Regions from separate parts of the Glutamicibacter sp. ZJUTW genome, predicted to be linked through region 3. Evidence: riboswitches for the same ligand, from Rfam matches in the RefSeq annotation. Region 3 holds a riboswitch; each other region holds the start of a gene.
The links. Region 3 has a riboswitch for S-adenosylmethionine ahead of F0M17_RS04525 (bifunctional o-acetylhomoserine/o-acetylserine sulfhydrylase). Riboswitches for the same ligand answer to the same signal wherever they lie in the genome.

Region 1 (8,030 bases), 700 kb from region 3:
CGCAAGAAGTGGGTGGCCCGCATCGCCGCCGGGCAGATTGTCGGCAACGCCTACACCGAGCGCGGCGGCAACGCCCTGGGCACCTTGAATACGAAGGCCAGCTTCGTGGACGGGCGCTGGGTAGTCGACGGCGAGAAGTACTACTGCACCGGCACCATCTTTGCCGACTGGACCACTGTTGCGGTGGCCCACCCTGAGCTTGCCGGACGCCAGATCGCGGTGGTGTCCACCCAGCGCAGCGGCGTCAAGATCCTCGATGACTGGGACGGATTCGGCCAGGGCCTGACCGGAACCGGCACCACCGAATTCCATCAGGTCCCGGTGGACTGCTTCATGCCGCAGCAGCGCAACGACTCCGAAGCGGCGATCTTCCAGCTGGTGCTCATGTCCGTGCAGGCAGGCATCGCCCGCGCCGCGCTGAACGACCTGCGCAGCGCCGTGCAGGCACGCACCCGCATCTTCACCACCGGAACCGGGGTGCCGGTGTACCAGGAACCCCAGGTCCTGCAGCTGGTGGGCGAGGTGTCCGCGGAGTCCTTCGCCGCTGACTCGGTGGTGATCGGCGCGGTGCTCGAAGTCGAGGCGGCCCTGGGCGATCCGGGACTGAACGACGAGGAACGCTATGCGGTCTGCGAGCTGGCCGCCAACCGTGCCCAAACCGTGGTGCAGCCGCTGGCCATCGGGGTGACCAGCAAGCTCTTCGACGGGCTGGGTGCCTCGTCCACCAGAAGCGGCTGCAACCTTGACCGGCACTGGCGCAATGCGCGCACCATCGCCACGCACAACCCGGCGATCTACAAGGCGCGCATCGTCGGGGACTACGAGATCAACGGAGTCCAGCCGCAGCGGCTGTCCGTCACCGGCGAAGATTCGACCCAGCGGGCCTGAGCGCCCGCGACGCAAACCAGATACTTTCCATGAACATCGACCTAATGGGGGCAAAGACATGAGCGAGAACAAGCGCGAGATCCTATTCAACGCATTCGACATGAACTGCGTGGTGCACCAGTCGCCGGGCCTGTGGCGCCACCCGCAGGACAAAGCCGCCGACTACAAGACCATCGGCTACTGGACCCACCTGGCCAAGGTGCTGGAAGAGGGCAAGTTCGACGGGTTGTTCCTGGCCGATGTGCTGGGCACCTACGACGTGTTCAACGACAGCAACGAGTCCCCGCTGCGCACCGGCGCCCAGGCCCCGGTCAACGACCCGTTCATGCTGGTCTCCGCGATGGCAGCGGTCACCGAGAACCTGGGCTTCGGTGTCACCGCCGGCACCGCCTACGAGCACCCGTACCCGTTCGCCCGCCGCCTGGCCACCCTGGACCACCTGACCAACGGCCGCGTGGGCTGGAACGTGGTCACCGGCTACCTGCCCTCCGCCGCGCGCAACATGGGCCAGGACGACCAGATGGAGCACGACGAGCGCTACAACCACGCGGACGAGTACCTTGAGGTCGTCTACAAGCTGCTCGAAGGCTCCTGGGAGGAGGACGCGGTGCAGGCCGACAAGGCCAGCGGCATCTACACCGACCCTGCCAAGGTGCACCCGATCGAGCACGAGGGCAAGTACTTCAAGGTGCCCGGCATCGCCATCACCGAACCGAGCACCCAGCGCACCCCGGTGATCTACCAGGCCGGCGCCTCCTCGCGCGGCATGAAGTTCGCCGCGGAAAACGCGGAAGCGGTCTTCGTGACCAGCCCTACCCGCGAAATGCTCAAGGCCACCGTTACCAAGATCCGCGACGCGGCGCAGGCCGCTGGCCGCGACCGCCACGACATCAAGATCTTCGCGATGCAGACCATCATCACCGGCGAGGACTCGGCCGCCGCGCAGGCGAAGTTCGAGGACTACAAGTCCTACGCCGACATCGAGGGCGCCCAGGTGCTGATCTCCGGATGGATGGGCGTTGACCTGTCCACGTACGGCCCGGACGACGTCATCGGAGCCAACGTGAAGTCCAACGCCATCCAGTCCACGGTCGAAACCTTCCAGAAGGCCAGCGGCGACGAGGGCAAGCCGTGGACCATCCGCCAGCTGGCCGAATGGGTGGGCGTGGGCGGCTTCGGCCCGATCACCGTCGGATCCGGCGCCGAGGTCGCCGAGAAGCTCATCGACTGGGTGGACTACACCGACGTGGACGGCTTCAACCTGGCCTACGCAATCACCCCGGGCACCTTCGAGGACGTCGTGAAGTACGTGGTTCCCGAGCTGCAAGCGCGCGGCGCATACAAGACCGAGTACGCCAAGGGCTCGCTGCGCAACAAGCTGTTCGGCGAGGGGGACCGCGTGAAGGGCACCCACCGCGCAGCCCAGTACAAGGTCGCCAACCGGCTGGCCGCCCAGGCCTGAGCGGCTGGCCAGCTCGCGCAATAGGCGGCGGCCTGCGGCAACTTCGCAAGAATGTTGCCGCAGGCCGCCGTTTTTCTGCACGCCTACTCGGTTGGCTCCAGCACCATGGCCGAACCGCCGCCGCGCCTGGTGGGCTCGGCCGCCGCGGTGAGCGTGCCATCGGCTGCGATTTCCACCGCTTCAACGGCACCGATTTCAGCCTGCGGGGTGAAGGAATCGCCAGCAGGCGTGAGCTTGTGGCCAAAGGCCTCAAGCGCAGGGCCATAGGATTCGATGAACTCGGGTTCGGCGGTGACCGCGGCCGTATTGCGCTGAGATGCCCGCGGCGCGGCGATGGCTTCGCTGATGCTCATGCCCAAGTCGATGCGGTTCACCAGGGTCTGCAGCACCGTGGTGATGATGGTTGAACCGCCCGGGGAACCGATGGCCAGCACCGGTTCGCCCTCCTGCAGGACAATGGTGGGCGCCATCGAGGAGCGCGGGCGCTTGCCAGGCTCGATACGGTTCGGATCCTGCGGATCGTAGACCGTGGAGAAATCGGTCAGCTCATTGTTCAGCAGGAATCCGCGGCCGGGAACCACCATGCCCGAGCCGCCGGTCTGCTCGATGGTCAACGTGTAGGAAACGACGTTGCCCCAGCGATCCACCACCGACAGGTGGGTGGTGGAGATGTTTTCCGTGTCCCGCTCTTCAACCGGCTCGCTGGTGGCAGCAGGGCACTGGCCATCATGGTTCTCGATATCGCCCGGAGCGACCGGCTTGGCCGCGGCCTGGTCCGGATTGATGGCGCACGCCCGATCCGCACCGAACAGCTTATCGGTCAGGGTCTGGGTCGGAACATCGGCGAAAGCCGGGTCGCCGACGAACTTGCCGCGATCAGCGTAGGCAAGAGCAGTTGCCTCGAAATAATGGTGCAACGCATCGGCTTCGTCCATGGCCGCCACGTCGAACTGGCCCAGGATGTTCAGCGATTCGCCGATGGTGGTTCCTCCGCTGGAAGATGGAGCCATGCCGAAGACATCGTAGCCCCGGTAATCCACTTGCGTGGGTTCCTGCTCAACCACTTTGTAGCCGGCCAGATCGGCGGTGGACAACTGCCCCGCGGGAACCGGGAGGGTGGTGTCTTCGCTCTTTGGCGGTGCCTGCACCGTGTGGGCGATCTCGGCGGCCAAGTCGCCTGCATAGAACCCGTCGAGGCCTTGCTTGGCCAGCATCCGGTAGGTGTCCGCCAGATCCGGATTCTTGAAGATGGTCCCGACTTGGGGAGCATCCCCGCCGGGCAAGAACAATTCGCTCGTGGCAGGGAACGCGGCGAACCGTTCCTTGTTGTCCAAGGTCTGCTCGCGGAACGTCTCATCAATGGCAAAGCCGCGGGAAGCGATTTTGGTTGCCGGCCGCAGGACCTGCTTCAGGTTCTGCGAACCCCAATTGTCCAGGGCGCGTTGCCATGTGGCCAAGGTTCCGGGCACGCCGACTGCCACGCCGCTGGTAACCAGTTCCGGGGTGAAGTTGTACGGTTCGCCGGTTTCAGGATCGATGAATGCATCTTTGGCAATGCCTGCCGGGGCGGTTTCGCGACCATCGATCGTGCTGACCTTTCCCGATTGCGCATCGTAGTAGAGGAAGTATCCGCCACCGCCAATGCCGGCGCTGTAGGGTTCGGTGACGCCGAGTGCCGCCGCGGTGGCCACGGCCGCATCCACGGCGTTGCCTCCCTTGCGCAGGACTTCGATGCCGGCGGCGGTGGCCTCCGGGTCCACCGAAGACACCGCGCCTCCGGTTCCAATGGCAGTCGGGACTTTTTCGGTGTGGCGTGGATCCGCGCTCGCCGGGACAGCCGAGAAAGCTCCCAGGCCCAAGGCGATGGCTGCAGCGCAGGCAACTGGCCTCAAACGTGCTCGTGGCATACTTTGATCTCCTCTTCAGGTGGGGATGAAGTATGCGCAAATTTACGGGAGCGGAACCTCCCAGCGAGCTTGTGACACGCAGCACAATCTATCTGGGCGTTAAATTGCACCCTTGTCGCGCGAATATTCGCGGTTATGAAGCTTAAATGCTGCAGGGCAGGCACCGCGGCAGCGACTGCCGCGAGTGCCTGCCCGCTGGACCCTCGATGATCGGTGCTACTTGTCCAGGTTGTCCTTGATGACCTTGCCCAAGGACGCTGGAGCGCGGCCGATCAGCTTGGCCAGGTCACCGGTGCTAACCTCCAGTGCTCCTTCGCGAATGCGCACGTCGGTATCGACGAGGATGTGCGCGAAGGGTCCTGGGACTCCGGCATCAGCGTAGATCTTTTCCAGCTGCTCGGGATCCACTTCCTGGTAGGCGACGTCCTGGCCAGCGGCGGCGCCGACAGCGCCAGCAAGCTGGTTGAGGGTGAATGGCTTGTCGCTGCCCAACTCGTAGATCTTGCCGTTCTGCTCTTCATCGGACAGCAGCACCGCGGCGGCTGCCTCCGCGAAATCGGCCCGGGCGGCAGCGCTGATCTTGCCCTCGCCCGCGGCACCGAGGATTACGCCGCTATTGAGGTAGCCCATGAGCTGGTCGGTGTAGTTCTCGATGTACCAGCCGTTGCGCAGCAGCACGTACCCGATGCCGGATCCGGCCAGCAATCGCTCGGTGGCGATGTGCTCCTCGGCGAGCTCCATGCCGCCGGTCATCGCGTTGGCAATGGACGTGTAGGCGATCAGCGAGACGTCCACCTGCTTGGCGGCGTTGATGATGTTCTCATGCTGGGCAACGCGCTGGCCCACTTCGCTGGAGGAGATCAGCAGCAGCTTGTCGACGCCTTCAAGCGCAGAAACCAGATCTGGCTGGACGTTGTAATCGGCAACGCGGGTTTCCAAGCCCTTGCCTGCCAGCGGGGCCAGCTTTTCCTCCGAACGGCCGATGGCAATCAGCTGCGCGGGATCGGCCCCGCGCTCCAGCAGCGCATCGATGACGAGTCCTCCGAGTTGTCCGGTGGCTCCGGTAATTGCGATCTTCATGGCAGTCCTTTCAAAAGCAGTCGGTGATTCCAACCGTAGGCCGGCATCGAGTATTCCCGATGCCGGGCCGGGCCGCGGCATCAGCGGCCGGCGGTTGCCGGGGAAGGCTCCGGCCGAGCGCAAATCCGCCGGAGCACTTCCGACTTGGAAAGTCATATGAACGGCAATGAGACGAATCATGACGCCGAAGATGATGCCGACGGCCCGCAGTGCCGGATCGGAAATGACGTGATGTCGCAGTGTTGCGCAACTCTTGGCTTGGTCCGGCCAGGGAACGCATGCTGGGAACACCTGGCCTCCAAGGCCGGGCAACCCATCCAGAGCGACCGAGAGACCTGGCTCGTTGACGTCGCAGCAACCACCCGAACCACGGGACGGTGCTACCGCCAGGACCGATGGAGCAGTGGCTGCCACCGGGCCACGCCTGGCTACGAGCCGGCACAGCCTCGGCCCTGGGCAGTCCTTCCCGGTGCAACATCCAAGGAGCACGCAGCATGATCGAGATCAAGGACCTGCACAAGCACTATGACACCGCTCAGGGGCGCATCGAGGTGCTCAAGGGGATCGACCTGTCGGTGCCGGAAGGCTCGATCACCGCAGTGGTCGGCCCTTCCGGGGCAGGCAAATCGACCCTGTCCCATTGCATCTCGCTGCTGGAGAAGCCCAGCAGCGGGCAGATCCTCGTTGACGGCAAGGATCTCGGCGCGCTCTCTGGCAGGGCCTTGCGCGCTGAACGCCGCGCCATCGGCACGATCTTCCAGAACTCGGCCCTGCTGAGCCGGCTGAGCGTCGCCGAGAACGTGGCCCTTCCGCTGCGGAACCTCGGGGTGGTCCACCACGAAATGCAGCAGCGGGTGGCCCAGCTGCTGGACCGGGTCGGGCTGCTGGAGAAGGCGAACGCCTATCTCGGGCAGCTCTCCGGCGGCCAGCGGCAGCGCGTCGGCATCGCCCGGGCCCTGGCCCTGCGGCCACGGCTGCTGCTCTCCGACGAAGCCACCTCGGGCCTGGATCCCGAATCCACGCACCAGGTGCTGGGGCTGCTGGATTCGCTGCGCAGCGATCTGGGCTTGTCCATCATCCTGATCACCCATGAGATGGATGTGGTGCGGCATGTGGCCGACGAGGTCGCCCAGCTGGCCGGCAGGCGCATTGCCGAGCACGGAGCCCTGCATGAGCTGGTGGCCTCCCCAGGCTCGGCGACCGGGGAGAAGCTGCTGCCGCTGCGGGCCGAGGACCTGCCGGCAGGCTTCGACTATGCCGTGACGGTGGCCTACCGCAAAGACCGGGTCGATCCCGGCTGGATCTCCCGGCTGGGCATCGAGCACGGGATCGCGGTGGCCCTGCTTGGCGGTGCCGTCGAGGCGCACCACGAGGGGACCTTGGGCCGCGTGCGCTTGGGCGTGCGGGGCACGAGCCCTCAGGACCTGGTCCGGTTGCTGGACGGGTGGGGCCTGCAGGCCGACCCGGGCAGCCTGGCCCGCAACAATCGCGAACTGGTGGAGGCCAACGCATGAGAATCCCCTTTGAAAGCGCAGCGGTGGGCACCGACACTCCGTGGCAGCAATTGCCCGAGTTGATGCTGCCGGCCTACGGCCAGACCTGGGCCATGGTCGGAATCGTCATGGCCCTGGTCATCAGCCTCGGAGGACTGATGGGCATCGCGCTGTACAACACCGATCGACAGGGGCTCTTCCCGCGGGCGCGCCTGCATGCGGTGCTCAGCTGGATCGCCAACATGGGACGCTCCCTGCCGTTCCTGGTGCTGATGGCAGCGATCATCCCCTTCACCAAATGGGTCACCGGCACCACCATCGGCATTGCCGCGGCTGCCGTGCCCATGACCATTGCCGGCATCCCGTTCTTCGCCCGGCTGGTGCAGAACGCGCTGAACGACCTGCCGAGGCACAACCTGGCCGTAGGGCTGGTGACCGGCGGTTCGGCCGCGCAGATCATCGGCACCACCCAGATCCGCGAGGCGCTGCCGGCCCTGGCCTCGGCCATCACGCTGAACACCATCTCGATGATCGAGTACTCGGCCATCGCCGGGACCATCGGGGCCGGGGGCATCGGCTATCTCGCCGTGACCTACGGCTACCAGCGCTTCGACATGAATGTCATGCTGGCGACCATCGTGGTGCTGATCCTGACCGTGCAAATTGTCCAATTCCTCGGCGACCGCATCGCCCGCGCCCTGGCGCGTCCCTGAACACCATCGACGAACGAACGAGCGAGACCATGACTACATCGCACACCGGGCACGACCACGGCTTCACGCTGCGCAAGAACCGCAATGCCCTTCCCTGGACCATCGCCGCCCTCGCGGCCGTGGCCGCCCTCATCCTCGGCGTGCTGCTGGGCCAGCAGCGCTCCGCCCCTGCCGCCGCCTCGGCCGCCGGAAGCCAGACGAAGTTCACGGTCCACTTCGAACCGGCCATGGCCGGGGAGGAGAAGATCCTGGATTTCGTGGCGCGCCAGATCGCGCCTGACTACGGCATCGAAATCGAGAAGGTCGGGCTGCAGGATCCGATCCAGGCCAACCAGGCGGTGGCCAGCGGCCAATTCGATGCCACCATTTTCGAGCACCAGTGGTACATGGAGCAGTCCGCCGAGGCTGCCGGAGTCGAGCTGGAACCCACGGTGGAGCTCTTCCAGTGGGGTTTCGGGCTCTACTCGAACCATTACGACTCGGTCGA
Region 2 (11,429 bases), 1.2 Mb from region 3:
TTGCGAAGCTGCCTTCGCTCCCGTTCGGCGAGGGCATCGCCCTGGAAATCCTTTCTTTCATCGGTACTCCGGTGATCGCGCTGATTTTCGGCTTGATCTCCTCGGCCTTCCTGCTCAGCGGCGACAGCAAGCTGTCGGTCTTCAACGAGCAGATGCATGAAGCCGTGCGCACCGCTGCCCCGATCTTGCTGATCACCGGCGCCGGTGCCGGTTTCGGCGCGGTGCTGGCGGCCTCGGATCTGACCACAATTCTTTCGGATTCGCTCAGCGGCCTGGGCTTGGGCCTGGCGGTGCCGTTCCTGATCGCCGCTGCGCTGAAGTCCGCGCAGGGTTCCTCCACCGTGTCCATGGTGACCACCTCCGCGCTGGTCGCGCCGATGCTCGGCTCCTTGGGCCTGGGCTCGGAACTGGGCATGGTGCTCACGGTACTGGCCGTCGGTGCCGGTGCGATGGTTGTCTCGCACGCCAACGACTCGTACTTCTGGGTTGTTTCGCAGCTCAGCCGCATTCCGGTGATTACCGCATACAAGACCTTGAGCGTGGCGACCGCCATTCAGGGTACCGCCGCCTTCCTGACGGTATTGCTCCTGGGAGCCGTGCTGCTGTAGCAGGACGCTGGCCCAGCAAGCAATGGATCGCACCATCTGCCGATGGCGCGATCCGTTGCTTTAAGGATGTGTCTGAAAGCGGTAGCCGAAGAGCGACGTCCTGCCCGCTAGATGCCTCGCGCGGCCTGGTTCGCTTTGGCAGCCGAGACCATCAGCAACACGATAATGGCCAGATAACCTGCGCCGGTCGTGGCGAAGGCGAAACCGAACTGGCCCAGCACGCAGAGGATCGCTGCACCGGACAACATGGCCCAGCCGGCCCAGGAAGCCGCGGCCACCAGCGGCGCAGCCCGCCGATGCCCTGCCAACCAGGCCTCGTTGCTGGCCAAGGTGTGGCGCGTCCTGATGCCGATGGCCGCATTGCGCGCGAGCTTTCCATCCCGGGCCATGGGTGCGAGGAGCGCTGCCACCAAAGTGATGGCCAGCAACCCGAACATGAAGGAGATGACGCTTGCTGGATCCACGTTCCACCTATCCTGCCTATTCGCCGTGAACAGCCATCCTATTCGGAAGCTGCGCAGTTCCCGAGTTCAAATTTCGTCATGCAAGTGTCATATGAAGGCCGCGCAGCCATCGATCAGGCAAGCAGGTGGCTCGAAGATGACGTATTTTGTCCTGCCGTTCCCTCGCATGACAGTGCCCTTCCGTGACTGCTGCCGGCAGTGGTTGACTCGGAGCACAACCCATCCAGAGCGGCTGAGAGACCTGGCTCCGCGACGCCGCAGCAAGCCTGCATCCCGCAGGTAGTGCTAACGCCAGGATCGATGGAATCGCAGGGACCCTGCGTCCTTCGGAACCTGCAACGCAAGGGAGAAGAAGATGACAGTGCAAGATACCGTACAAGACACCGGACTACGCCGAGTTCCCTACTATGGGAACGCCAGCGAAACCGAGCTGGAGCAGTGGCGCGAAGTTGCCCAGCAGGTGGCAGGCACGCTCGCACAAGACGCCCTGGAACGCGACCGCAAGAACCAGCAGCCATTCGCCGAGGTGCAGCTGCTGCGCGAAGCCGGCTTGCTGAACCTTTTGGTGCCTGCAGAATTCGGCGGAGCAGGAGCCCACTGGGAAACGGCATTCGACGTGGTCCGCATCCTGGCGGCGGCCGATGGATCCATCGCGCAGCTGCTGGCCTACCACTACATCAACCAGTCGGGCATTGCCTTCTATGCTCCGGCGGGGGCGCAAGGCAAGTGGTGGCAACGCACCGTGGAAGGCGGGTGGCTCTGGGGCGATTCGGTGAATCCGGTTGACCCGGATCTGACGCTGAGCGTCGAAGGGGATGGGTACCGGCTGAACGGGGCCAAGCGGTTCTCCACTGGTTCCGGTGTTGGCGAGGTCATCGTCATCAACGCGCTGGTCCAGGGCGGGGAATACGACGGGCAGATTCTCGCCTTCGTGCTGCCCCGCGACATCGAAGGACTGGAAATCGTTGACGACTGGGACTACCTGGGCCAGCGGCTCAGCGCATCCAACTCGCTGAAGTACCACAACGTCAGGCTTGAAGCCGAGGACTTGCTCGGATTCGTCACCGACGAACCGGTGTCCACCTTGCTCACCCCGGGCATCCAGCTGGCTTTCGCCAATTTCTACCTGGGCATTGCCGAAGGAGCGCTGGAGCGTGGCAAGCAGATCCTGCTGGGCCGCAAGAACGCCTGGCTGTTCTCGCAGGCCGACACCTACGCCCAGGATCCGATTTTCCAGCGGATCGTCGGGGAGCTCAAGGCCCGCACCGCCGCGGTGGCGGCGCTGACCGAGAAGCTCGGCCGGAAATTCGATGCCTTGCTGTCGAAGGCCGGAGACGTCACCCAGCCCGAGCGGGCCGCGCTGGCAGTGGAAATTGCCGAAGCCAAGGTGGTTTCCACCGAGGTGGGCGTCGAGGTGGCGAACCGGATCTTCGAGGTGACCGGATCATCCTCGACCGCGAGCTCGGTGGGCCTGGACCTGTATTGGCGCAATGTGCGCACCCACTCGCTGCATGACCCGGTGGACTACAAGAAGATCGAGGTCGGCGCGTACTTCCTGCGCGGAGAATCCCAGCCGCTCTCGCTCTACACCTAGAAATTCCCACGGATTGGACTGAACGATGACTGTACTTGCAACTGGCACTCGGCTTGCAGGGCTCAAAGCCCGTTTTGCCCCGCTCTTCGCGGACATCGCGCAGGGAGCTGCCGAACGCGACCGCACCGGCGAACTGCCCTACCAGGCAGTCGCGGACCTGGCTGCCGCCGGCTTCGGCGCAATCCGGGTTCCGGAATCGCACGGCGGGGCCGGGGCGACCCTGCCTGAGCTCTTCGAGCTGTTCGTGGATCTTGCGGCCGCTGATTCCAATATCGCCCAGGCGCTGCGCGCGCACTTCGCCTTCGTCGAGGATCGGCTGGTGGCAGAGCCGGGTCCGGGTCGTGACAAGTGGCTGGCCCGCTTCGCCGCCGGGGAACTGGTGGGCAACTCGTGGACCGAGGTTGGAACCGTGAAGGTCGGCGACGTGATCACCAAGGTCACCCCGGACGGCGAGGGAGGGTTCAAGATCAATGGAACCAAGTACTATTCCACCGGCTCAATTTTCGCTGACTGGCTGGACACCTATGCAGAGCGCACCGACACCGGAAAACGCGTGATCGCCGCGGTCAACCGCCACCAGCCCGGTGTCGAGCTGGCCGATGACTGGGATGGCTTCGGCCAGCGCACCACGGGTACCGGAACCTCCACGTTCACCGATGCGGTGGTGGCCGAGGAAGACCTGATCGACTTCGACACCCGTTTCAAGTACCAGACCGCGTTCTACCAGCAGGTGCTGCTGGCGGTCCTGGCCGGCTCCGCCAAAGCGGCAGAGCGGGACTTCGCCGCCGAACTGAAAGCGCGCAAGCGGACCTTCAGCCATGCCGCAGCCAATGTGGCGGCCGAAGACCCGCAGCTGCTGCAGGTGATCGGCGAGGTCTCTGCTGCATCCTTCGCCGCCGCGGCAACGGTTCAACGCGTTTCGGCGGCGTTGCAGGGAGCCTACGAAACAGCGCTGGCGCTGCACACCGGCCAGGCGAGCGCAGAAGAGGACGAAGCGGCCAATGATGCGGCCGAGTTGGCCAGCGCGCAGGCGCAGGTGGTGCTCACCCCGCTGGTGCTCAATGCCATCACACATGCCTTCGATGCGCTGGCTGCCAGCGCGACGAGCGTGAGCAAGAACCTTGATCGGCACTGGCGCAATGCCCGAACCGCGGGCAACCACAACCCTTGGGTCTTCAAGGCGCGGTTGATTGGCGACCTGGCGGTCAACGGCACCGAGCTTCCACGCGTGTGGGCGATCGGCGCCTCGAAGTAGCTTCCATTTCCGTAGCAGGCCCAGCATTCTTTGCCGATGCTGGGCCTGTTGTTTTGCGCCTGCAGAATCGCCCGCTGGCTAGACTGTGTGGGTGATAAATTACACCCTGCGCCAGCTGCAGTACTTCGTCGCCGTCGCGGAACTCGGCTCCATTTCCGCGGCGGCGAAGCAGTGCCATATTTCCCAGGCCGCCATGTCGCAGTCGATGGACGAGCTGGAGCGCGCCGTCGGCTCCCAGCTGCTGGTGCGCCGCCGGGCGCGCGGGGTGGTGCTCACCGCTGTCGGCACCGACTTCCTGCTGGATTCGCGGGCGCTGGTGCGCCATGCCGAAGAGGTGCAGGACCTGATTGTCGAACGCCAGACCAAGCTCTCGGGCCCGCTGGTGATCGGCTGCTATTCCTCGCTGGCAGCGTTCTGGATCCCGGTGATCTGCGAACGCTTCACCAATGTCCACCCGGACCTGCAGGTGACCTTGGTGGAAGGCGATGGCGCCGAGCTGCAAGAACGCATGCTCAAGGGCCACCTGGATGCGGTGCTCACCCATACCCGCCACCTGCTGCCGCAGGTTTCCTGGCGCCGGGTGATGTCGGGCCGTCCCTATGTGCTGGTGGGCGGGAACCACCGGCTGGCGGACCGCACCTCGGTTGCGCTCGCCGAGCTGGCCGATGACGATTTCGTTTCCCTGGACATTCCCACGGTGCGCGATAACCAGCTGGTGAACCTGCGCATGTCGGGTTTGGACCCGAAGGTGCGCTGGAGTTCGCAGAGCTTCGAGGCGGTACGCGGGATGGTGGCCCGCGGACTGGGCTACACCGTGCTGGTGCAGCGTCCGCCGGTCAACCTGAGCTATGACGGATTGCCGCTGTCGGTGCTGGAGATCGAAGGCGAGGTCGGGGTCAGCGACATCTGCGTGGCCTATACCGCCTCGGAACGCCTGAGCCTGCGGCTGCGCGCGTTCCTGGATTTCTGCGAGGAAACCGGTGCCGAGAAAGAGCGCGAGGCCGGCCGGAACCCATAGGTTCCAGCCGGCTCCGCGCTCCAGGCACCAAGGTTCTAGTGGCTCATCTCCTCGGCTTCGAGGTCGGCATCGCGGCCTTCCTTGATGCCGCGCATGGCCAGCGCGGCGACAATGAACGCGGCAGCCCAGACGGCGCCGGCGATCCACAGCGATCCGCCGCCCAGCAGCACCAGGCCGGCGACGATCATCGGGGTGAAGCCTGCGCCCACGGTGGAGGAGAGCTGGTAGACGAGCGAGGCGCCGGTGTAGCGGATGCGGGTGGGGAACAGTTCGGCGGTGAACGCGCCGAACGGCCCGAAGATGAACGCCTGGATGATGCCGTTGGCCACGAACAGGGCGATGGCGAACAGCCACAGCTGGCCCAGTTCCAGCATCCACATGATCGGCAGGGCGGCCACGGCGCCGGCGAGGATGCCGACCATCATGACCGGGCGGCGGCCCAGCTTGTCGGAGTAGCGCGAGGATACCCAGATGCCCACCACGGTCAATGCGGCACCGATGGCCTTGATGTTCAGCACCGCGGTGCGGTCCAAACCGACTTCCTCGACCACGTAGGAGATGGCCCAGACGGTCATCAGGCCCTGCACGGTGTAGGAGCTCATGCCCACCAGGGTTCCGCGGATGACCGACTTCGGGTACTTCGTGATGACCTCCATGAACGGGGTCTTGCGCTCTTCGGCCTTGTCTTCCAGGGCCAGGAACAGCGGGGATTCGGTGACCTTCAGGCGGATGACCAGCCCGATGCCCACCAGCGCGATGCTGATCAGGAACGGAATGCGCCAGCCCCAGGCCAGGAACTGCTCATTGGGCATGATGGAGACGGCGGAGACCGCCAAGGTAGCCATCACGGCGCCGGCCGGGCCGCCCATGTTCGCGAAGCTCGCGGCGAAGCCGCGGCGTTCCTTCGGCGCGTGCTCGAGAGCCATCAGCATGGCGCCACCCCATTCGCCGCCCACGGCCAGGCCCTGGACGATGCGCAGGGTAATCAGTGCGATCGGGGCCAGCATGCCGATCTGGGCAGTGGGAGGCAGCAGCCCGATCAGCGTCGAGGCGCCGCCCATCATGGCCATCGAGGTGATCAGCACGCCCTTGCGCCCGATCTTGTCGCCGAAGTGGCCGAAGATGATGCCGCCCAGAGGGCGGGCCAGGTAGCCCACGGCCAGGGTGGCGAAAGAGGCGAAGATTGCCACGCCTGGGGTCAGTCCCACGAAGAAGACCTTGTTGAAGACCAGCGAGGCCGCGGTGGCATAGAGGATGAAATCGTAGAATTCGATCGCGCTGCCAATGAAGCTGGAGGCCAGGATCCGGCGCATCTGCGGGGAGTTCAGCGAGGGGACCTTCATTGGCGCCTCCACGCTGCTGTGGTTATTCAGGGTGCTGCTCATCGTGCTGCCGCCATTTCACTAGTGACGCGGGAAAAGGATATCGTGTCCAGATCGTTGGGCACGCGGTAGTTGCCGGAGAATTTCTCGGCGTGGGCCTCCCAGACTTCCAGGGGTGTGGTTCCGGGGACCAGGTGGTGCAACGCAAGGGTGCGCGCCCCGGCTTCGTGGGCAATCGCGATCGCCTGTTCCGGCGAGGTGTGCGAAGCGCGGTGGTGGTCCATCGAGGCTTGGGCTTCCAAGGTGCCCACCGAACCGTACGCACGTTCCACCCAGTCGAAGTCAATGGCCTCATGCAGCAGCAGGTCGGTGTCCCGGGCCAGGGCCACCAGGTTCCGGCAGGGCGCGGTGTCCCCGGAAATGGTCACCGAGCCTTCGGCGGTGTCGAAGCGGAAGGCGAAGGCCGGGGCGATCGGCGGATGCTTGACCAGGGTTGCGGTCACCGTGACCAGCTCGTCGTGGTAGATCTCGAATGGCGCGAAGTCCGCCGGGGTCGGGTTGGCATTGGGGTGGTACCCGGTGCCGGCAGGGATTTCGATGTCCGAGGCGATGAAGTGGTCCAGCGGGGAGGGGCGCAGCGCGTCGATCACGCGGTCATTCAGGTCAGTGGCGTAGGCCTGCATCAGGTGCTCGAACATCGAAGCGGTGCCCGGGGTCGGGTTCTGCGCGAAGACCGGCTGCGGTGCGGTGGTGGCGCGTGGCGACGCTGGCGGCAGGGCGCCGCGGTCGCCCGGGCCGATGATGGAGATCGGGGCCTTGCCGGCTGGCAGGGTGAACATGCCGAAGATGGCCAGCGACGCCAGGTCGATGGTGTGATCCGAATGCAGGTGGGTGAGGAAGATGCCGCGAAGGTTAGCCGGGGTGAATCCTGCCTTCATCAGCTGGTTGCCCACGCCGGTTCCGGCATCCACCAGATAGACGCTGTCGCCCACGACGACGGCGGTGGAAATGCCTGCGCGCTTGCCGGCGTTCTCGCCGGTCCACCAGCGCGGACCGCCGGCGGTGCCCAGCGTCACGACGTGGGGATTGAGATTGGTGGAGGCCATGGAATGCGCCCTTTCTTTCGTTCAAGTGCTGCATTCAATTCTTATGCGCTGGATCACATCCGTAAAACTGTTTTTATCAACCAGCTAAATAGGTTTCACCGATGATTGGTTGGGTATGCTCATAGCATCGACGTACACCAAGGAGGGTCATGTCCGAGCCAGAACGCAGCCGGATCTCACGCTGGCTACTGCCGCACGGCAGCGAGCCCGACCCGCGCTTCACCCTTGCCAACGAGCGCACCTTCCTGGCCTGGGTCCGCACGTCATTGGCGTTCCTTGCCGGCGGCACCGCGCTGGAGGCCTTCGCCGCCGAGGCCTTCCCGTCGCCGCTCCGCACCTGGCTGGCGGTGCTGGTGATCGGCGTCGGCATCCTGATCGCCGCCGGGGCCGCGGTGCGCTGGGTCCGCGTGGAACGCAGCATGCGCACCGGCCGCCCGCTGCCGATTCCCGCCATTGTCCCGCTGCTTGCCTTCGGCGCGGTGGTCGCCTCGCTGGCGGCCATCGTCATGATCTTCTGGTCGCTCGGCTCGTGAAGAACGAACCCGTCGAGATCGCCGATGCGGGCCTGCAGCCCGAGCGGACCATCTTCGCGTGGAATCGCACGATGGTTTCCTTTCTTGTGGTCTCGGCCGTTTTCCTGCGCTGGCTGCCGCACTACGGCATCGGCATGATCCTGCTGATCGCGGTGTCCTCGTCGATGGCTCTGGGAATCCTGGTCTCGCAGCGTGCGCGCTATCGGCGCATGGCCCTCGGGGTGAAGCACGAGAAGGTCCAGGCGGACGTGGTGGCGGTGCTGATGACCACGCTGGCGCTCTGTGCGCTGGGCGGATATGCGCTGTTCCTGGTGCTCGGCCCGAACTAGGCAGGGCGCGGCCGTGTGCACGTGATGCCTGAAGCATCGGAAAATTGGCGGATCCATTTGCCGCCAGCGGGCGTACAGTGGAACTACCGGTTCAGCTCGAATTCGCCGTAAAAGGGGATGATTTGCGATGCAGGCTGAGGCTAGATTCAAGATGCCGTTCAATTTCGCCCAGGTGGTGATTGCGGCTTTCGGGGCCATGTCGCTGAGTGTCTTGGCCTACTTCATTGCCAGGGTCATCGGCGCATCCATGGAGTACTCCGGCGGCTTGTTCCAGAACCTGGACTTCATCCATATCGTGCGCTTTACCGCTCCGCCGATTCTCGTTCTCGGGTTTCTGACCTTCTTGATTGGCCGGGCCAAGCCGGGGTTCTGCCGCATCGCCCAGGTCATCGGCGTTGCAGTCGTGCTGGCCTCGGCGGTGGTGCAGTGGTTCTTCGCCGAGGACTGGGGGACCGCGTTGGCGGTGACCATCATGCACCTGGTGGTCGCGGCGTCCTGGTATATCGCGGTGAACTACTCGAACAGGAAGTTCAACGAGATCGCGGAGCTGGAAAACATATAGCCATGCTAAGTGTCGCGGTTCTCACGGGTTATTGAGAGCCGCGGCACAGGCGGTCAGGAATAGAATGGTTGAGAACTTTCAACAATTCTAGGAGTGCCATGACGGCTCAGGGACAGCCCAACAGCCCATTCAATTTCATCCAAGTGATTATCGGGGCGCTGGGCACCAGCTACCTGAACGTCATCATTTTCTTCCTGGCTGGCGCCGCTGGAGCATCCCGCCGGATCGGTCCGAATCCAACCGATGTTGTCGCCTTCGACCACCTGCTTCAGTTCACGTTGATCCCGATCCTGTTCTTCGGCCTGGTGGTATTCCTGATTGGACGGGCAAACAAGGGCATTTGCAAGATCGCGCAGTGGGTCGGCCTGGTTATAGCTGTCGCATCGATCGCCTTCCCGATCATGCACGCAGCGGATGCCGCTACCGCAGTGGGCCTGAGCCTGATCCATATCGTGACCGGCATCGGCTGGTTCTTCTCCGTGCACTACGGCAACAAGAAGCTGCACGTTCCTTCCAAGGACGTAGCAGTGGCTTGAGCCTGATGCGCAAAACCTCGCAGAACGATCAGCAATGATCTGCTCTGCGAGGTTCTTTGCGTTAAACGGATGTGCCCAAGTGTTGCCGTGAGGGCTATACCCGGACTTCCTCGAGCTGCGGATCCTCGTAGGCCTTGCGCATGCGCGGCAGGAACAGCAGGCTCACGGCCGCCGCGAAGCACAGCACCGCGGCGGTAATCCATGCGGCCAGGTAGCTGCCGGTGGTTTCCCGCGACAGCCCCGCGGTCAGCGAACCTGCGCCGGCACCGATCATGTGGAAGGCGAAGACCCAGCCGAAGACCACGGTGGCCTTGACCGGACCGAAGTACTGGCGGCAGAGCACCACCGTAGGAGGCACTGTGGCCACCCAGTCCAGGCCGTAGAAGATGATGAAGATCCACAGCAGCGGCTCGACGGTGGGACCCATCAGCGAATGCAGGAACAGCAGCGAGAGCCCGCGCAGCGCGTAGTACACCGCAAGCAGCAGCCACGGGCGTACGCGGTCGGTCAGCCACCCGGAGAACACGGTTCCGAGGATGTCGAAAATGCCAACCAGCGCCAGCAACCCGGACGCGGTCGTGGCCGGCATGCCGTGGTCGTGCGCCGCAGGGATGAAGTGCGTCTGCACCAGGCCGTTGGTTGACCAGCCGCAGATCCAGAAGGTCATCGCCAAGACCCAGAATGCCGGGTATCGCGAAGCCGAGAACAGGGCTTTGAGCGTCGCGGCGGCCATCGAACCCTGCCGGGGTTCGGCCTCCGGCGTGTCCACGGCATCGGTTGCGCCATAGGGCAGCACTCCGGCTTCGGCAGGGGAGTTGGCAAAGGGCCAGCGCAGCAACGGAATGATCAGCACCGCGAAGACGGCAACTACCAGGGCCGCGATCCGCCAGGAGTACTGCTCGATGATCACCACGATGCTTGGCAGGAACACCAGCTGGCCGGCGGCGTTCGCGCCGGAGAAGATACCCATCACCAAGCCGCGGCGTTCGGAGAACCAGCGGTTGGCCACCACGGAACCGAATACCAGAGCCATCGCCCCGGTTCCCAGACCAACCAACACGCCCCAGAGTATCCATAACTGCCAGATTTGGCTGATGAACACCGATAATCCGGCGCCAGAAGCCACCAGCGCCAGGGCAATGGCAGCCACCTTGCGCATGGAATAGCGTTCCAGCAAGGTCGCGGCGAAAGGTGCTGCCAGGCCGTAGACCACCAGGTTGATGGTCACCGCGGTTGACAGCTGGGAGCGGAGCCAGCCGAATTCGGATTCGAGCGGTTCGAAGAACGCGCCGGTGGTGGAGCGGAATGCCGCCGTGGCAACGAGTGCCAGTGTGGTCACGATGGCAACCAGCCACGCTCGGTGGATCCGCGATGGCTTCCGGGAACTCAATCGCACGCTCCTTATAGACGATGCTTAAAGCATTGCACCGGGGCCAACAGGCGTCGAAGTTCATGACACCCGCGGAACAAATATTGACTCCCCCGGTTGTGGAGCGCCTTGCATTACCGGGACTTGCTGCACTTGCCGAAGCGCAGTGGACGCAGGGTTCGCTAGGCGGGGTCGTCGCCTTTGCCGGAGTTCTGGCGCCGGTTGCGAGGACGCCGGTCCTGCGCGGGCAGTGCACCCAGCGCCTGCCGCGGGAAGGTTTTCGGCTTGGACCCGGAGGGCAGCTCATCCTTGCCCAGCGGATCCGCCAGGTCCGTCGGGCCAGCTGATGCGTGGCTTACTGGGCTCGTCTCGGAAGTCTGGGCGGTGACCGGGGCATCGCGGATCACCGGCATCCTGCGTGGAGGCAGCGGGCGTTGGTGGTGCACCAGATAGATCAGCATTGCCAGGGCCTTGTGCATGACCACGATGGTGAAAATCGCCGCTCCGGCATAGCAACCCCAGGCGACCAGGTGCAGCGTGGTCACGTTCAGGACGTTCAGCTCCAACGTGCCGTTTAGCATCATGACCGCGCCGATCTGCCCGATCACCACACCGAGCACGGCTAGTGAAATCGCAAACCAGAAGTACACCAGGGCATCGGCACCGGGTTTCTTCACCACAGCCATGTGAACCTCCGTTGGCCAGCTGTCGGCGGTCATTGCTACACACTTTA
Region 3 (11,429 bases):
ATCCCGCAACCGATATCGAGAATTCGTGAATTACGAGGACAGAGCATGTCCGCGAAACGGGCAACTACGTCCAGATCAATCCCGTCCATTGTTTGAGCACGCATTTTCGCCGCGTATGAATCGTAGTTGGGGCCCATGTCCACAGTTTTGCATGGATACAGTGTCTGAACGACTTGTTTGCGCTAGTAGGCTGAAAATATAGCTCCGAATTAGGCATTCATGATAGACAAGACCTATGGCTAATACTGCTTTTAAGGGAACCCCTGTACAGACTATTGGTGATCTGCCAGCCGTTGGCTCGCAGGCTCCAGCTTTCACTCTCACCGACACCGGCCTTGCAGATGTCACCAGCGAATCGCTGGCTGGCCGTCGCGTTGTCCTGAACATTTTCCCGTCGGTTGATACCGGCGTTTGCGCTGCCAGCGTGCGTCGCTTCAACGAACTGGCTGCCGGCCTGGAGAACACCACCGTCGTGTGTGTTTCTGCTGACCTGCCATTCGCACTGGGCCGCTTCTGCGGTGCCGAAGGCATCGAGAATGTTACCGCTGGTTCGGTCTTCCGTTCCGACTTCGGTTCGGACTACGGAGTCACCCAGGTCGATGGACCACTGGCTGGCCTGCTGGCCCGTTCGGTTGTTGTGCTGGATGAGGACGGGAAGGTTGTTTACAACCAGATCGTCCCGGAGATCACCACCGAGCCTGACTACGATGCAGCTATCGCAGCCCTGAGCTAAGCAAGCATTGCACCCGATACGGTGCATGAGAGCCCGCCTGACAACATTCAGGCGGGTTTTCTTTACGCTCCAGATGGCTTGCTCATCGGCGGGTCAGGCCAAATTGCTTCCTATCCATTGATTGATTGCGCTGCAGTGAGGATGCGCGGACCAATCTTGCGCATGAGCTTGCCTATCTTCGGGTTGTCCGAGCGCGAGAGCGTATCCGATAACCGTTCAAGGCTCATGAGACCCAACCAGATTTTGGCCCGGTGCGCTTCCTCAGAGTTGGGAGCAATCAAATCCACCATTTCCAAACCATGCCACAGGCTCAGGTACGCGGTGTTCAAGGCAGGGTCCCACGCTGCTGCGAGGTCCCAATCCAAGATGCCAATCAGCTTCTCGTCAATCCAGTGCATGTTGTGGCCAGCCAAATCACCATGCACCAGTCCCGCTGGAACCTGCGCCAGAATATCGAGCTGATCCCAAAGTGCGGTTGCAGGAGCTCGAAGTTCCTCGGGCAGCGCATCGAAGCATTGCTGCTGCCGGGCTTGGGTCCATTCGCCACGGAATGAAAACGGTTTGGCCAGATGAGCGCCGATCTGTTCCAGCGGCACCTCGGCCAATTCCTTCACCAGCTGGCCCAGCACCTTTGGATCCCCGTAGTGAGGCTCATGCGCGCTTCCGGGGATGAAGGACATGGCAACTGAGCTGAGCCCGTCGACATGTAGGATCTCGGAGACCGCCACCGGGATCTGATAGTTGAGCTGGCTTTCCAGCAAAGACAGCAGCTCGACGGTTCGCGGCATCTGTTCGGTCGCCGCTGGCGTGCGCGCCATGCGAATCACCGCCTGCGGATTGCCAATGACCACCTTGTGGAATTGTCCGCCTTCATTCACGGCCGCATCTTCCCACGAAAGATCGGGGCAGAGCTGGCGGGCGATTTGCAGTTCTCCACTCGTGGCAGGACGACTCATTCGTACCCTTCTCGTTCAGCTCGCTGGTGGTCTCACTTTCAGGCTATCGCAGGTTTGCCACGTGGCTACTCAGTACGCGCACAGCCAGATCGGCCTATGATCGAGAACGTGAACGCTGAACAAATTGAGTCGACGGCAACCCGCAGAACCCTCAGGTTCGAGATCATTTTGGTTCTCGCCCTGTCCTTGGGGCAGAGCGCGGTCTACTCGCTGCTGAGCTTTGCGGATAAAGTCACCAGGGCACCGTTGCGTGATCAGACGACATCGCTGAACAACCCGCTGAGCACACGCGAGTTCTTTGATTTCATCTACCAGCTTCTGGACATTATCTTCGCGCTGGTGCCCGTGGTGCTGGCACTCTATCTGATGAAGCGCACGACCGGCCGAACCATCCGTGACATCGGCTTCGACATGCGACGTCCGGGCAAGGACACGATGCTCGGGGCGGGGCTGTTCCTGGCCATGGGCGTGGGGACGCTGGGCGTCTATGCTGCCGGACGGGCACTGGGCGTCACCACAGCACTGTCAGCAGCCAATCTCGGTGATTATTGGTGGAGCGTCCCCGTGCTGCTGCTGTCGGCTGTACGCCATGCAGTGCTCGAAGAAATGCTGATGCTCGGCTTCCTGTTCACCTATGCCAAGAAGCTGAAGCTGGGACTGTGGAGCACCATTATCGGTTCTGCAGTGCTCCGCGGCAGCTACCACCTCTACCAGGGCGTGGGGCCGATGATCGGCAATATGCTCATGGGCATCGTCTTCGGCTGGGTGTACCAGAAGTACGGCCGGGTGATGCCGCTGGTCATCGCGCACTTCCTGCTCGATGCTATCGGCTTCGTCGGCTACGCGCTGATTGGGCCTGCCATCGGAATCGGCCAGTAGTGCCCGAAGGCCTGCGCCAGCGACTGAAACGCCATTAACGAAAAAGGTAGGTGGGGACGCCATTGTCCCCGCCTACCTGCGTTCGTTTCCGAGTTTCCTACAGCACCACGGTGCCGGACTCGGTTTCAAAGGTTACCGACATGATGCCCGGAGTGCCATTCGGCGCTTCATATTGCATGGTGACGGCGCCCAAATTGACGTTCTGCGGCTGGCCCAGCCAATCCAGCACCCGATCGCGTGAGCCGGCGATGGAGATCTGGCTGATCTCGCCGACAGGCTCCAGCGCCTTGGACGGATGCAACGGCTCGGAGCCTTCATCCCAGGAAATCAGGTACGGGACCTGCGGATCAGCGATCAGGCCCTTGATGCCGATTTGCTGCCAGGTAAGTTCGCGGCCATCCGGGAACTTGCGGTTCCCCGGCACGGACTTGCGGCCCAAGCGGTCTTCGGCACTGGATAGATCCTCCACGGAGACGCACCATCCCATCCATCCGCCGCCGAGCTCCGAGCGGGCGCGCACGGCCTGGCCGAAGGGAGCCTTGTCGCTGGCCGGGTGGTTCAGGACTTCAACCACTTCCAGGTACTGGCCATGCTTGAGCGGGAAGATGACATTGCGTGTTCCGAATCGTGGATGCACGCCGCCCTTGACGAATTCCAGTCCCAGGGACTCGGAGATTCTTTCAGCGGTTGGCAGCAGCCCGTCCGGGCCGCATGCATAACTTACGTGATCTAGCCTCATCATGTGCCCATCATGGCAACATGTGATGCGAGTCTCTACTTAGGCTCCCCTAAGTGCGCTGATGTTATCGAATACTCTGCGGAAAATCTGCGGAATTCGCGAAATATGACCGATTGAGTCCAATCCTGGTCCACTGCGTTGCAAAGATCTTCGGTTTTCGGGCAAACTGATAGCAGGTCATGAGTTCCAGTAACAAGCCCCGGCTTACTGGGCGGCAACCCTCCAACCGCGGTGGGGTGCCCCGGGTGAAGACCTGGCCCTTGAATGCACAAGGCATCAAGGACAAGCGCGGGTTACCCCCTGGAAGTCGTTTCGATACGGTGCTTCCTGTCGGTGTCTTTTCAGCGGCGTACCCCCATAGTCATGAAACGCTATTTGGAGGAAACCATGAGCAACAACTGGTCATTTGAAACCCGTCAGATCCATTCCGGCCAGACCCCGGATCCGACGACCGGAGCGCGAGCTCTCCCGATTTTCCAAACCACTTCCTTTGTCTTCCCGAGCGCCGAGAGTGCCGCTGCCCGTTTCGCGTTGCAGGAACTGGAACCGATCTACACCCGTATCGGCAACCCGACCACCGACGCCGTGGAAACCCGCATCGCTGATCTGGAAGGCGGCGTTGGCGCGCTGCTGCTGTCCTCGGGACAGGCCGCCACCACCTTCGCCATCCTGAACCTGGCCGAAGCCGGCGACCATCTGGTAGCCAGCCCGAGCCTGTACGGCGGAACCCAGAACCTGCTCAAGCACACGCTCAAGCGCTTGGGCATCGAAGTCAGCTTCGTCTCCGACCCGGACAACCTGGACGAATGGCGTGCCGCGGTGCGCCCGAACACCAAGGCCTTCTTCGGCGAAAGCATCTCCAATCCTCGGCAGGACGTGCTGGATATCGAGGGCATCTCGGAGATCGCCCACGAAGCCGGCGTGCCGCTGCTGGTGGACAACACCCTGGCCACGCCATACCTGATCCGCCCCATCGAGTGGGGCGCCGATATCGTGATCCATTCGGCCACCAAGTTCCTTGGCGGCCACGGCAATGCCATCGCCGGGGTCATCGTGGACTCGGGCAACTTCGACTTCGCCAAGGACGCCGAACGCTTCCCGGGATTCAACACCCCGGACGAGTCCTACAACGGCCTGGTCTTCGCCCGCGACCTGGGCGTCAACGGCATCCTCGGCGCGAATCTGGCCTACATCCTCAAGGCACGCGTGCAGCTGCTGCGCGATCTGGGTTCATCAGTGGCGCCGTTCAATGCGTTCTTGATCGCCCAAGGCCTGGAAACCCTGTCGCTGCGCATTGAGCGCCACGGCCAGAACGCAGTGGAAGTTGCCAACTGGCTCGAAGCCCGCGAGGAAGTGCAGAAGGTCGCCTACGCCGGCCTGCAGTCCTCTCCGTGGCATGAGCGCGCGCAGAAGTACAGCGATCACGGCGCTGGCTCGATCATCGCCTTCGAGCTGGAGGGCGGCGCGGAAGCCGGACAGGCATTCGTGGACGCACTGGTCTTGCACTCCAACGTCGCGAACATCGGCGACGTGCGCTCGCTGGTCATCCATCCGGCCTCCACCACCCACGCCCAGCTCTCCGAAGCGGAGCAGATTGCCGCCGGTGTGAGCCCGGGACTGGTGCGGCTGAGCGTCGGGCTGGAAAACATCAAGGACATCCTGGCCGATCTTGAGCTGGGCTTCGAAGCTGTTGCGGCCCTTGAAAACAAGGAATTGCAGGAAACCCTCTAGGCATGCCATCCATTGTGACTACTGAAGATACTCTGCGCGCCGAAGAGCTCGCTGGCGGACAAGACGGCATTTTGCGCCGTAGTTCCGTGGGGGAGTACCACTTTGAATTCGGTGGATACCTTCCCGACGTGGTGCTGGCCTACGAGACGTGGGGGAAGCTAGCAGCTGATGGCTCCAACGCGGTGCTGGTGATGCATGCACTCACCGGTGACGCCCACGTCGCCCAAGGCGATTCGCACAGCGCCGGCTGGTGGGAAGGCTTCGTTGGCCCCGGCGCCACGGTTGACACCAATGAGTACTTTGTCGTGTCCATCAACATGGTGGGTGGTTGCAATGGATCCACCGGCCCCTCGTCCTTGGACGAGCAGGGCCTGCCTTACGGCTCCAGATTCCCTTTCGTCACCATCAAGGACTCGGTGCGCCTCGAGGCGCGGCTGGCCAAGCAGCTGGGAATCGAATCCTGGCATGCGGTCATCGGCGGTTCGATGGGCGGTGCCCGCGCGCTGGAATACGCTGTCGAGTTCCCCGAGCAGGTCAAGAACCTGGTCGTGATGGCCTCTAGCGCCCGGGCGACTGCCGAGCAAATTGCCTTTGCGCAGGTGCAAACCCAATCCATCCGCTTGGATCCGCACTTCTGCAATGGCGATTACTACGGCAACGATGCCCGTCCTGACGCCGGTCTCGGCCTGGCTCGCCGCCTGGCCCACATCACCTACCGTTCCGAGGCCGAGCTGGAAACCCGTTTCTCGCGCAATCCGCAGGATGGCGAGAAGCCGACGGGCCAGCTGGACGGGCCGCGCGGGCGATACCAGGTGGAAAGCTACCTCGACCATCAGGCCAGCAAGCTGGTGAATCGTTTCGACGCGAACAGCTATCTGGTGCTGACCGAGGCGCTGATGAGCCACGATGTTGCTCGTGGCCATGAATCCCTGGAGGCCGCCCTGGCGCGCCTGGAGAAGGTCAACGTGGTGGTTGCCGCGGTTACCACCGACCGCTTGTACTTCCCCGAGCAGTCGGTGAAGCTGGCCTCGTCGCTGGCCAAGCCGAAGCCGGTGCACTACATCGATTCGCCCATTGGCCATGACGGATTCTTGACCGATGCGACGCAGCTGGACGGGGTGCTTCGGACCTTGGTCTTCGGAGACTAGAATCTGGGCGAAGTTTGGCAAGCCTTTAAAGACTGAAGCGGTTCCGCCAGTAATCGGCGGAACCGCTTCAGTCTTTCTTGCTACTTGGCGCTGTCGCCGGCACCGAGCGAGTCGTTGGGCTTGGCATCGGCGAACGGCGTAGCCGAAGGCCGTTTCGGGGTGATGCCGTCGCCGGAGGACTGGTGGCGCAGGCGGCGCAGCACCCAGGGTGCCAGATGCTCGCGGGCCCACTGCAGATCCTCCTTGCGTGCTTCGCGCCAGCTGCGCTCATCCACGACCGGAACGATGTCGGTATCCAGCTGATGCGGGACGTTCAGCGAGTCCAGTGCCATGGCGGCAATGCGCTGGTGGCCGATGGGGGAGAAGTGCAGGCGGTCAGGCGCCCACATCTGGGACTGGTGCAATTCCTGCAATGCCCACATGTCGGCAACGATGGCGTCATGCCGGGCAGCGACGGTGCGCACGTTCTCGTTGTAGATCGCCACCTTGCCGCGGATGCTTCCAAGGACCGGGGTATCGCGGATATCGGGCCCGGTGAAGAGCAGGAGCGTGGCACCGGTGGCGGTGAGCTTGGCTACCGCGTCGTCGAGGATGTCGGCAATCTTGTCTGGATCGCCGCCCGGGCGCAGCACGTCGTTGCCGCCCGCGCACAGCGAGATCAGGTCCGGCTTCAGATCGATGCAGGGATCGAGCTGTTCGGCAACGATCTGGCCGATGAGCCGGCCGCGGATGGCCAGGTTGGCATAGGAGAAGTCCGGGACGGTGCGGCTGAGCTCTTGGGCCAAGCGGTCGGCCCAGCCTAGGTGCCGTCCTGCGCTCGATGGATCGGGGTCGCCGATGCCTTCGGTGAACGAGTCCCCGATGGCTACATAGCGGCGCCATGGGTGGAGCGGGGAGTCGGCGGTATTTGACGGTTCAGAAGCAATATTGTTGGGCACGAATCCATTGTTACCAAAGGGTAACTTCTAGTCAATCATTCCAGAGGATGATTCGGTGGGCGCCACTCTACCCGCCCAGGGCATCCCTGCGTGCTTGCAGGTACTCGTCGCGGGTAATGACTCCACGCGAGTGCAGCGAGTCGAGTTCGGACAGCTTGTCTTCAATGGATTTCTTCGGCGCCAGCAAAGCTGAATTCGCTGCTCTGGCCATCAGGTCGGTTTCCATGGTCAACGGATCGAAGCCGGCGCTCTTGGCTTTGCGGAAGTTGCGCACAATGACGAAGATGATGAGTCCGGCAAAGGCGATGAAAAGCACGCAGAACAAGGGAAGGCTGAATGAAAACATCGTGTCGACGGTATCGAAGAGCGACGACGAGGTGCCGGGATCCAAATCGACGTAGTCGAGTTCAGCAAGATCCTCGGGTGCCAGTCCTGAAATTTCCTCGCTGTATTCGATTTCGCCCATGGTGCCATTGTCCTTTGCCGGTTGGAGCTTCTACCGGTGGGATCCCCAAGTCAGGCGGCCGTGAAGCAGTGAATCCAGTTGAACACGAAAAGCGCTTGAATGCCTAAGATAATTTTGGAGTTTTATTATCTTGTTACATGCCATGCGGATTTATGGAGGTGGAGAAACTGGTTTTCCATGCCGTTGGCAACCGCTCCATCGGCCAAACACCGGACTTTCACCTGCATCCTGGCGCTGCGGATCGCGATACCCGGGGAAACGATGGCAGGGCTTTGCGGAACCGCCGAATCGGCGCGGCGCTGTTCGATAGTCTTGGGGAACTATGACATACCAAGACCAGGCTCCGGTAGCCATCATCTCCCGCAACGACGAATCCCGCCTAGGAACTCCGCTGCTGGTGTTCCTGCACGGCTACGGCTCCAACGAGCAAGACCTCATGGGGCTCTCGCAGCACCTGCCCGAAGAATTCACCTACCTCTCCGTGCGCGCACCGCTGCCGGCAGGCCCGGGATACAGCTGGTTCCCGCTGACCCAGGAAATCGACTACTCCATCGAGTCGGTGGCCCGCAGCGTCGAAGCGCTGTGGGCACTGCTGGAACCGCTGTCCCAGCAGCACTCGTCGATCACCCTGCTCGGTTTCTCCCAGGGCATGGCCATGGCCACCTCGCTGGCCCGCTACCAGCGCGATGCCATTGAAGCAGTCGTGGGTCTCTCCGGGTTTGCCGTGGATCCCAAGACCTTGGACATCTTCGATGATGCGAAGCTGACGGACAAGCCGCTGCCGATGTTCTGGGGCCGCGACCTGGCTGACCCGGTGATCACCCGGGACAAGATCGAATACACCTTGGGCTGGGTCCCGGGGCATACCGTGTTGACCAGCGAAACCTACCCGCAGATCGGCCACTCGGTGTGCATGGAAGAAATCCAGGACGTTGCCGGCTTCCTCACCAAGGTCGTCCTGAAGAAGGGCTAGCTACGGCTGGGCGGTGACGCGCACGCATTCGCCGTTCACGCACACCACGTCGCCGGGGCGGATCTGCGCCCCGCGGCGGGTGTCCACCTCGCCGTTGACGGTGACAATTCCCTCGGAAATCATTTCCTTGGCGTGGATGCCGTCCTCTGCCAGCGAGGCGAGCTTGAGCAGCTGGCCCAAGCGGATGGACTCGTCACGGATTTCTAGGTCAAAAGCTTCATTGGCACTCATGGCTTCCATTCTTCCCTATATAACCGGCCTGCACCGTGGATATGGCCCAAAGGCGTGGAAGTTCACGCCAGCGTTACCTGATTCGGCTTCGTGCGCAGGGCATTGAAACGATACCCTTGAAATGTATGTATTTTTCTACGGACCGCAACCAGCGGCCTCGTAAGTCCCATTGGAGTTGATATGGCGCCACAGTCCAAGCTAGACCAGGTTATTTCCCTCGCAAAGCGTCGAGGATTCGTTTTCCAGGCCGGTGAGATCTACGGTGGTTCCCGTTCCGCATGGGATTACGGGCCCCTGGGCACCGAACTGAAGGAAAACATCAAGCGCGAGTGGTGGCAGAACTTCGTTCGCGGCCGCGAGGACATGGTGGGCCTGGACTCCTCGATCATCCTGCCCAAGGCCGTCTGGGAAGCATCGGGCCACGTAGCCACCTTCACCGACCCGCTGGTCGAATGCATCCAGTGCCACAAGCGCCACCGCCAGGACCACCTGATCGAGGCCTTCGAAGCCAAGAAGGGCCGTGCGCCCAAGGACGGCATGAGCGAGATCGCCTGCCCCGACTGCGGCACCAAGGGCCAGTTCACCGAGCCGCAGATGTTCTCCGGGTTGATGAAGACCTTCCTGGGCCCAGTTGATTCCGAAGCCGGCCTGGCCTACATGCGTCCGGAAACCGCGCAGGGCATCTTCGTGAACTTCGCCAACGTGCTCACCGCCAGCCGCAAGAAGCCGCCATTCGGCATTGGCCAGATCGGCAAGGCCTTCCGCAACGAAATCACCCCGGGCAACTTCATCTTCCGCACCCGCGAGTTCGAGCAGATGGAAATCGAGTTCTTCACCGCACCGGAAGACGCACCGAAGTTCTTCGACCAGTGGGTCAAGGATTGCTGGGCATGGTTCATCGACCTGGGCATCAAGGAAGAGAACCTGCGCCAGTTCGACGTGCCCGAAGACGAGCGCGCCCACTACTCGGCAGGCACCATCGACTTCGAATACCGTTTCGGCTTCGCCGGCTCGGAGTGGGGCGAGCTGATGGGCGTCGCCAACCGCACCGACTACGACCTGTCCAGCCACGCCAAGGCTTCGGGCTCCGAGCTGTCCTACTTCAACCAGGCCACCGGGGAACGCTACACCCCGTACGTGATCGAGCCGTCCTTCGGCCTGACCCGTTCGATGATGGCGTTCCTGGTCGATGCGTACACCGAGGACGAGGCACCGAACACCAAGGGCGGGGTGGACAAGCGCACCGTGCTCAAGCTCGATCCGCGCCTGGCCCCGGTCAAGGCCGCCGTGCTGCCGCTGAGCCGCAACGAGAACCTCTCGCCGAAGGCAAAGGACCTGGCCAACGAGCTGCGCAAGCGCTGGAACATCGACTTCGACGATGCCGGAGCCATCGGCCGCCGCTACCGCCGCCAGGACGAGATCGGCACCCCGTTCTGCATCACCGTGGACTTCGACACCCTCGAAGACCAGGCAGTGACCATCCGCGAACGCGACACCATGTCCCAGGAACGCGTGTCCCTGGACCAGGTCACCGCCTACCTTTCCGAGCGCCTGAACGGAGCCTAGAGCCCGATGAACGAACTGGAATTCCGTCCCTGGCGTTCCGGCGACGACCTGGAGCTGCTGCAGATCTTCGGGGACCCGCGTTCGCCGCAGGCCCACCAGGACCGCACCATGCTGCGCGAGAACAGCGATGCGCCGTTCTCCCGCACGCTGGTGGCCACGGTTGACGGTGTGGCCATCGGCGCCGGCGTGGTATTCGCCTCCTCGCTGCATCCGCAGCGCCTCTGGCTCTATGTCGAGGTGGCTGCCGAGCAGCGCCGTTCCGGCGTGGGCACCGCGCTGGTGCATCAGCTGCGCCAGCAGATCCCGGCAGGCCAGGCGCAGGAGCTCAAGGCCCGCTACACCGTGACGGCCGGAGATCCGGCCACCGCGGCGGCCGGCTTCTGCCAGTCGCTGGGCCTGGGCGAAATCGAGGTCTCGCGCGATGTCGTGCTGGAACCGGGAGCGCTGGCCGAGCCGGTGTTCGACACCAACGACCGGGTGATCGAGGACTTGTCCACCGGCAGCGTCGAGCTGACCAAGCTGGTGATGGACTTCTACAATGCGGTGCACACCGATTGGGATCCGGCCAAGATGACCGTAGGCTCGGCGCAGCGCATGCTGCTCGATGAGCACACCGGCGCGCAGGGCGCACTGGTGCTGCGCGACAAGCCCAAGCGCGAGGGCGGCGTGCCGCTGGCCTTCGCGGTGAGCTACGTGCCGGCCCGCGAGAACGCCCCGACCGACGTGCTGGTGGGCCATAATCCGGCCTTCAGCGATGACGAGGTGGCCGAAGCGGTGCGCGACATGGTCGCCATGCTGATCCACCAGTACCCGGTGAAGCTGGAAGTCGACTCGTCGATGTTTGTCCTCTCCTCGCTGATCGACGCGTTGGCAGCGGTTGAGCAGGCCACCGTCATTTCCACGACGCATATCCTCGCCAGCGACGCGGCGAAGTAATGCCAGACAGAACGGGACCCGCCAGGCGGGTCCCGTTCTTGCGTTGCCGAGCCATCCTCCAGATCCCTGAAAGAACCCCGTTGACCACCAGCACCATCCCCGCCACGCCGGTCCGCACCGGCGGAAAGCTCCT

Region 1: another riboswitch for S-adenosylmethionine. It lies ahead of F0M17_RS01305 (methionine ABC transporter ATP-binding protein); the one in region 3 lies ahead of F0M17_RS04525 (bifunctional o-acetylhomoserine/o-acetylserine sulfhydrylase).
Region 2: another riboswitch for S-adenosylmethionine. It lies ahead of F0M17_RS15780 (acyl-CoA dehydrogenase family protein); the one in region 3 lies ahead of F0M17_RS04525 (bifunctional o-acetylhomoserine/o-acetylserine sulfhydrylase).

Annotation. Positions count from the first base shown of each region.
Region 1 is NZ_CP043624.1:264,023-272,052, forward strand. It holds gene F0M17_RS01285 (acyl-CoA dehydrogenase family protein) at 1-888, shown strand, start outside; gene F0M17_RS01290 (LLM class flavin-dependent oxidoreductase) at 947-2,350, shown strand; gene ggt (gamma-glutamyltransferase) at 2,434-4,257, opposite strand; gene F0M17_RS01300 (SDR family oxidoreductase) at 4,474-5,337, opposite strand; SAM riboswitch class I at 5,648-5,739, shown strand; gene F0M17_RS01305 (methionine ABC transporter ATP-binding protein) at 5,832-6,851, shown strand; gene F0M17_RS01310 (methionine ABC transporter permease) at 6,848-7,543, shown strand; gene F0M17_RS01315 (MetQ/NlpA family ABC transporter substrate-binding protein) at 7,573-8,030, shown strand, end outside.
Region 2 is NZ_CP043624.1:3,351,352-3,362,780, reverse strand. It holds gene F0M17_RS15790 (GntP family permease) at 1-608, shown strand, start outside; gene F0M17_RS15785 (SdpI family protein) at 716-1,072, opposite strand; SAM riboswitch class I at 1,289-1,379, shown strand; gene F0M17_RS15780 (acyl-CoA dehydrogenase family protein) at 1,434-2,666, shown strand; gene F0M17_RS15775 (acyl-CoA dehydrogenase family protein) at 2,692-3,921, shown strand; gene F0M17_RS15770 (LysR family transcriptional regulator) at 4,013-4,939, shown strand; gene F0M17_RS15765 (MFS transporter) at 4,975-6,324, opposite strand; gene F0M17_RS15760 (MBL fold metallo-hydrolase) at 6,321-7,367, opposite strand; gene F0M17_RS15755 (YidH family protein) at 7,517-7,900, shown strand; gene F0M17_RS15750 (DUF202 domain-containing protein) at 7,897-8,229, shown strand; gene F0M17_RS15745 (DUF6069 family protein) at 8,381-8,791, shown strand; gene F0M17_RS15740 (DUF6069 family protein) at 8,890-9,327, shown strand; gene F0M17_RS15735 (MFS transporter) at 9,422-10,723, opposite strand; gene F0M17_RS15730 (hypothetical protein) at 10,879-11,415, opposite strand.
Region 3 is NZ_CP043624.1:957,781-969,209, forward strand. It holds gene F0M17_RS04500 (bifunctional 2-polyprenyl-6-hydroxyphenol methylase/3-demethylubiquinol 3-O-methyltransferase UbiG) at 1-137, opposite strand, end outside; gene tpx (thiol peroxidase) at 236-733, shown strand; gene F0M17_RS04510 (phosphotransferase family protein) at 844-1,689, opposite strand; gene F0M17_RS04515 (CPBP family intramembrane glutamic endopeptidase) at 1,786-2,568, shown strand; gene F0M17_RS04520 (VOC family protein) at 2,666-3,310, opposite strand; SAM riboswitch class IV at 3,483-3,602, shown strand; gene F0M17_RS04525 (bifunctional o-acetylhomoserine/o-acetylserine sulfhydrylase) at 3,695-5,038, shown strand; gene F0M17_RS04530 (homoserine O-acetyltransferase) at 5,041-6,186, shown strand; gene F0M17_RS04535 (SGNH/GDSL hydrolase family protein) at 6,267-7,124, opposite strand; gene F0M17_RS04540 (SHOCT domain-containing protein) at 7,192-7,590, opposite strand; gene F0M17_RS04545 (alpha/beta hydrolase) at 7,913-8,563, shown strand; gene F0M17_RS04550 (RNA-binding S4 domain-containing protein) at 8,564-8,794, opposite strand; gene F0M17_RS04555 (glycine--tRNA ligase) at 8,975-10,360, shown strand; gene F0M17_RS04560 (GNAT family N-acetyltransferase) at 10,367-11,296, shown strand; gene F0M17_RS04565 (DMT family transporter) at 11,377-11,429, shown strand, end outside.